Regions from separate parts of the Rheinheimera metallidurans genome, predicted to be linked through region 2. Evidence: predicted binding sites of a transcription regulator. Region 2 holds the regulator's gene; the other holds the start of a gene.
The links. Region 2 encodes sigma-54, which starts transcription at its own class of promoters, with help from an activator protein. Its sites were predicted from a motif close to TGGCANGNTNCNTGCTT; they were not measured.

Region 1 (3,425 bases), on a different contig from region 2:
ATCTATAGAACGTGAATTGTACCCAAACGAGCAGGCTCGCCGGTTAAAACGAAAATTCTTTAAATTTACTTGGGGTTTGCGGTTTTCCTAATCAATATCGAGAGCTTCCTATGGCCTGTTCCCAGTTTAATGCTGCGCTAGCTGCATGGCAGCAACTGCTTGCTGCTGAGCAAGTAGTGATTGATACACCGAGTATACGTAAAGCTGAAACCGCTACCTTTGCTACGACATCTAGCGTACTGGCAGTACTTTATCCAGAGCGCGATCAGCTCGCCGCGTGTTTAAATATAGCCAAGCAATATAAGCAACAGCTGTATACCATTAGCTCAGGAAAAAACTGGGGTTATGGCTCACAGGTGCCAGTAAGTTCAGATAGCGTTATTGTTAATCTTAGTCGCCTAAAGCGAATAACTAATTATGATAAAAAGCAGGGTGTTGTAACTGTAGAGGCGGGCGTTACTCAGGCTGAGCTGGCGCAGTTTTTACTTGAACAAGGTGACAAACATTGGATGGATTGTACCGGTTCTAGTGCAAGTTGCAGTGTAGTGGGTAACACAGTGGAGCGAGGGTTTGGACATACTGCTTACGGTGAACATGTTAAGTACGTGTGTGGTATTGAAGTAATGTTGGCTAGTGGGCAGGTTATTAAAACGGGCTTGCATCGCTTTAATGACGCTAAAGCTGCGGGTGTTTATCAGGCCGGTTTAGGCCCAGCGTTAGACGGGTTATTTTTTCAATCGAATTTGGGCATAGTGCTAAGCATTACACTATGGTTAATGCCCAAGCCAGAGTGTTTTTTGGCATTTTATATTTCAACTGAGCAAGACATCCTTGAACAGCTAGTTGAAAGCCTATGCCAATTAAAACGTCAAGGCTATCTAACCAGCTTACCGCATATCGCCAATGCGTTTAGAGTATTGCCAGGGTTGCAGCAGTTTCCTGCTGACGTAGCCGCAAAGCAGACATATCCATTACCTGAGCAAGATTTAAGCCGCTTAAAAAATCAATGGCAAGTCGGACGTTGGAACGTCTCTGGTGCTCTGTATGGCACAAAGGGGCAGATAAAGCTGGCCAAAGCTGCGTTGAAAGCACATTGTCGGCGCTTTAACAAAACACAACTTAATTTTATTAGTGATACTTTGTTGAGTTTAATTGAAAAATATCAATGGCTGCTGTCAAAGTTATTACGCCGAGATATGGCCAGAGTGCTAGCCGTGCTTAAACCTGTACATATGATGATGCAAGGCAAGCCTAGCGATAATTTTCTGGCTAGTGCTTACTGGCGGATGCCGACATTACCAGATAACGACTTTAAGCTTGATCAAGATGGCGTCGGGCTAATTTGGTGTGCCGTGGTCGCTCCCGCTGATGGTCAATGCGCACGTAATATCGAAACCATAGTAAGCAGGGTTTTAACCTCGTTTGGTTTTGAAGCTGGAATAACCTTCACTTTACTAAATGAACGTTGCTTAGACGCCGTAATTAGTATCGGTTTTAACCGCCAATCAAATGATGGCATCGATTGGGATAGCAAAGCGCTAGCATGCCGTCGCCAATTGTACGAGCAGTTATTAAAAGAGGGTTTTTTCCCCTATCGACTAGATATAAATATGACGCAATTTATGTCTGAATACAGCTCGTTAGAGTATGAAAATGTACTACAGCTATTAAAAAACACCTTCGATACCGACAACATATTATCGCCTGGGCGTTATATAGCCACTCAATAACTGTAGGTATTTTTTACACTTACATTTTACCCAATACAGAAGCAAGCGATAAGTTATTGTTAAAAAACGATTTTTTGTTTTGGCACGGTAGCTGCATAATGCTAGGAGTAGTGTGTGTTAGTGTTACACGCATAATTATAATAAGTTAAGTAAAACGGAGATGTCATGAAATCAAGAGTAGGTTTTTTGGTAACAGCACTTGGAAGTGCAGCTTTATTAGCGTGTAGTGCGTCAGTATCGGCAGCAGCATTTAGTATTACATTTGAAACCTCTAGCGGTTGGTTAGCTGACGGTTTAACTTACGATGGCTACGCACCTAAAACTCGTCAAAAAAACGGCGTAGAAACAATACATAATTGTGCAGCTGGTGCAACTAATGCGTTAAATGGTTGTGGCTTAGAGTTTTACGACGCCTCTGCCGGAATTAATGATGCTTACACCTCTGTCAACTGGGGTACTCCGCGTGTTGCGGGTCAGCCTAGCGGTTTAGATATCGTATCGTATAATGGTGTGTTAGACGCTGATGCTGGTTGGGTTGACACCGGTATGATCACGCACCGTAACCGTCAAGTAGTAGCGGGTACTAAAACATTAGCTGAATTAAACTTATTCACTATGTTTGATATTGTTAGCCCGTTTATGGCGCAAACTGGTTCGGTGTTTGGTATAAACTTTACTGAAACATTTAACGATCAAGGCGGTTACTGTAATCCAGATATACAGTTTTCAACTACACCATGTGATGATTACTTCAACATTTCTGGTATTCCGGTACCAATTACCTTTACCTTTGGTGGCCAGAAATACGTTATTGAATTCCGCTTATGGGGTGATGTGAATACTGGTTTTGTAATTGATGACAACATGCTACGTACGGCAGAAAATTCTGATAACAATTTATTTGTACAAGCTCGCTTAGTAACTGTACCAGAACCAGCTACCATTGCTGTGTTAGGTTTAGGTTTATTAATGCTAAGCGGCCGTCGTAAAAAAGCGTAATAAAACGAATACTAAAAAGGCCAGCAGTTTGCTGGCTTTTTTGTATTATAAGGTAAGGTAAAGCTACAAGATAATAGATCTATGTCATAGCATATTAAGGGTTTAATAAGATGAAATTATCTGCTTTAACTTTAGAGACCATTGGCAACCGCGTTGTAATGAGCTGGAAAGCAGATAACCGCGCACTTCAATTAACCTTCAGCGGCACTGAACGTAGCTTGCCTGCAGCTGCAGATGCTGCATTTGCTAGTTGTTTAATGCCAGCCATGCTGCTTGGTGAAGAATTAACCGTTGATGAGAGCTTTAATGTTAGTAAAGCGCTACTAAGCAACTTAGCGCAGTTTCAGCAGTATTTTGTGTCTTGGTTTGATGATTTACAATGGGTCAACATACTCATTCCCGAACAACAGCTGCACGACAATACTGTTGCGCCAAGCGATAACGCCGTATTTTATTCTGGCGGTGTCGATGCAAGTTATTCATTTTTTGAACTAAAAAATAATATTAATCATCTTATTTTTTGTCTTGGTTTAGATATCCAATTAGGTGAGCATGAACGTTGTGAAAAAGCACTAAGTGCAGCACAACAGTTTGCGCTGCATTATGATAAAAACCTTATTGTAATGGAGACAAATTTTAGAGACGCTTTTCCTGAGTTATCAGCAAAACGCTGCCAAATAGTTTTGCTTATCAGCT
Region 2 (3,425 bases):
CCAACTGATGAATATTCAGCTCGGTGGTATCTATATATAAATCAGCACGGCTAGAAATAGGGTCAAGTAAATGCTGTTCACGAGAAATGGCTTCATCTAACGACATTGCTTGATGTGACAAAGGATGTAAGCGACGTGTTTCGCTAAAGCGCTTAATTAGGCTGGAATGATCGGCGTCTAAATATAAAATGGTTAGATCAAGTTTGCGTGGTAAATATGACAGTATTTCGGCTAATTCGTCTGGATCTTCTGGCAGGTTGCGTACGTCAATACTTACCGCAACGCGTTCATACTGCCCCATCACTGTGGTGGCTAATGTTGGTAATAAATTCACAGGAATATTATCAACACAGTAGTAGCCTAAATCTTCCATTACGCGCAGTGCAACTGACTTCCCTGAACCGGAACGACCGCTGACAACTAGTAATTTCATTTTGCTATTTCCGTTGCACTATAATCGAGTAACAATTGATACAGCTGCTGATTGGTCTCTGCGTGCCGTATTTTTCGGGTAAAGTCTTTTTGGCTAAACATTTTTGCCATGCTAGCTAATGTACTTAGGTGCGCTTGACATTGATCTTCGGGAATTAGCATGGCACAGAATATATCTACTGGTTGATTATCAATAGCATCAAACGCTATGGCTTCTTTGCTTACTACGAACACTAAAATAGGCTTAGTGACTACTTTTAGTTTTCCGTGTGGAATTGCAATGCCGCCGCCTATACCCGTAGAGCCGAGCTTTTCTCGTGTCATTAGCGCTTCAAGAATGCTGTATTCTGATATATCAGGTAACTGCTGATGTGCCAGCTCGGCGATGTATTCAAGAATACGTTTTTTGCTGTTAAAAAGAACTGCACTTTTAGTGCAGTTCTCGGTAAGCATTGAAGTTAAGTTCATCATCTTCTAATTAATGTCGTGCAGTCTTTTCTTTATGCTTAATTACCTGGCGATCTAATTTGTCGATCAACAGGTCAATTGCAGCATACATATTCTCGTCTTCTGCTACTGCAAATACTTCAGCGCCATTTAGCAGTAACTTAGATTCGGCGATATGTTTCAATTTTTCCACGTTTAGAGTCACGTGTACATTGTTTATCTGGTCAAAATGCCGTTCTAGCTTTGCAAATTTAGTATCAACGTATTGTTTTATAGCTGTTGTAATTTCAACATGACGACCAGTTAACGTGATTTGCATAGACATGTTCCTTCTTTTGGGCTTAATTTACAGCAACGTTTTGCGTTGATTTGAGGGAGGTATATACAGTGATTCGCGGTACTTTGCAATTGTACGGCGGGCCACATTAATACCCTGTTCTAACAGAATGTCCGCCATTTTGCTATCGCTAAGTGGCTTAGTTGGGTTTTCTGCAGCGACTAACTTTTTGATAAAGGCTCGAATGGCTGTAGATGAACATTCACCTCCCGTTTCTGTGCTTACATGGCTAGAAAAAAAGAATTTTAGTTCAAAAATGCCCCTAGGTGTGTGCATATACTTTTGGGTGGTTACGCGCGAAATTGTTGATTCATGCATACCTACCATTTCAGCAACATCATTTAACACCATAGGTTTCATTGCCTCTTCGCCGTGCTCAAAAAACGCTTGTTGCTGCTGTACAATACAGTTTGATACCTTTAATAAGGTTTCGTTACGACTTTCTAAACTTTTTAAAAACCACTTGGCTTCTTGTAAATGCGAGCGAATAAATTGAGTATCGGCGCTATTTTTTGCAGTACGCGACATTGACGCATATTGTTGATTGATACGTACTTTGGGCATTGCATCTGGATTAAGTTCAACTTGCCAGCGGCCTTTAACCTTAGTTACGCTAACATCAGGAATAACATACTGTTGTTCTTCACGAATGACATCAGCACCCGGCCGAGGGTTTAAACTTTGTATCAGCTGCATAACCTCTTTTAATTCGTCCTCTTTGAGTTTAGTCACTCGCATTAAAGAACGAAAGTCGCGATTGGCTAAAAACTCAGTATGCTCTCGAATCATACTTTGCGCTTCGGCTAAATAGGGCGTGTCTGCTGAAAATTGGCGCAGTTGCACCAGTAAACATTCTTGCACTGAGCGTGCGCCAACACCGATAGGGTCAAATAACTGAATACGTTTTATCACCGCTTCAACTTCGTCAGCTTCAACGTAGTCTAAGCCAAGCGACTCAAGAATGTCGTCACAACTAATGGTTAATAAGCCATTGCCATCGATAGCTTCAATAATAACTTCGGCAATAATGCGATCGGTCGCGGAAAATGGGGTTAACTGCATTTGCCAGCGCAGATAGTCTTGCAGTGTTTCAGTGGTTTCGCCTTGATATACTAGATCTTCTTCACCACTGCTATTACCTGCCGTAACTGGCGCTGCGCTTACTAGGTCATCCCAATTATTGTCGAGCGGCAAATCTTCCTGAATATTTTGCTCAGTCATGGATTCGCTGCTGTCGGGCTCTGATGGCTCATAGTTTTCATCAGACGCGTACTCAGCCTCGTAGTTACTGTGTTCTGAGGTGTCTGATGCGTCTTTGGGATCGGCAGAAAAACTGTCGTACTCGTCTTCTGCTTCTAGCAGTGGGTTAGCATCCAGCGCTTCCTGAATTTCTTGTTGCAACTCAATGGTCGACAACTGTAACAAGCGTATAGCTTGCTGTAGCTGCGGTGTCATGGTGAGTTGCTGTCCTAAGCGAAGTTGCAAAGAGGGCTTCATCTACTTCTACCGTTATCCTGAATGATCCGCTGCAATGGTTTTTTATTTACTATAGCCTGAATTGCTCGCCGAGGTATACATCGCGTACCTTCTGATTTGCTAGTACGTCTTGTGGTGAGCCTGACGCTATCAGTTCTCCATGACTAACAATATAGGCAATTTCACAGACATCAAGGGTTTCGCGCACATTATGGTCGGTGATAAGTACTCCGATACCGCGTTGGCCAAGATGCTGAATTATCTTTTTGATATCTAACACGGATATTGGGTCAACGCCAGCAAAGGGCTCGTCAAGTAAAATAAATGCTGGGTTAGCGGCGAGTGCTCTGGCAATTTCTACGCGTCGGCGTTCACCGCCAGACAAGCTCATACCTAGGCTATGTTTAATATGGCCAATGTGAAATTCTTCTAATAAATCGTCTGCGATTTCCGCTCTTTTGGCATTATTTAGCTCTTTTCGGGTTTGTAGAATTGCCAGTAAGTTGTCATACACCGATAGTTTGCGAAAAATAGAACTTTCTTGGGGTAAATAACCAATACCTTGGCGAGCACGAGCATGCATAGGGTCAAAGGTTATGTCCTTATCGTTTAGGATAATATGACCTTTATCTGATGGCACCAGACCAACAATCATATAAAATGTTGTGGTTTTACCTGCACCATTTGGGCCTAACAGCCCAACAATTTGGCCCGCGCTTACTTCTAAGCTAAC

Region 1: MN199_RS07175 (THxN family PEP-CTERM protein) is a predicted target of sigma-54. The motif match lies at 1,811-1,827, and genes of this name have one in related genera.

The regions. Positions count from the first base shown of each region.
Region 1 is NZ_JALAHQ010000002.1:391,302-394,726, reverse strand. It holds gene MN199_RS07185 (PEP-CTERM/exosortase system-associated acyltransferase) at 1-91, shown strand, start outside; gene MN199_RS07180 (FAD-binding oxidoreductase) at 111-1,730, shown strand; gene MN199_RS07175 (THxN family PEP-CTERM protein) at 1,896-2,729, shown strand; gene MN199_RS07170 (hypothetical protein) at 2,840-3,425, shown strand, end outside.
Region 2 is NZ_JALAHQ010000001.1:62,669-66,093, forward strand. It holds gene rapZ (RNase adapter RapZ) at 1-433, opposite strand, end outside; gene ptsN (PTS IIA-like nitrogen regulatory protein PtsN) at 430-903, opposite strand; gene hpf (ribosome hibernation-promoting factor, HPF/YfiA family) at 911-1,198, opposite strand; gene MN199_RS00335 (RNA polymerase factor sigma-54) at 1,226-2,713, opposite strand; gene lptB (LPS export ABC transporter ATP-binding protein) at 2,763-3,425, opposite strand, start outside.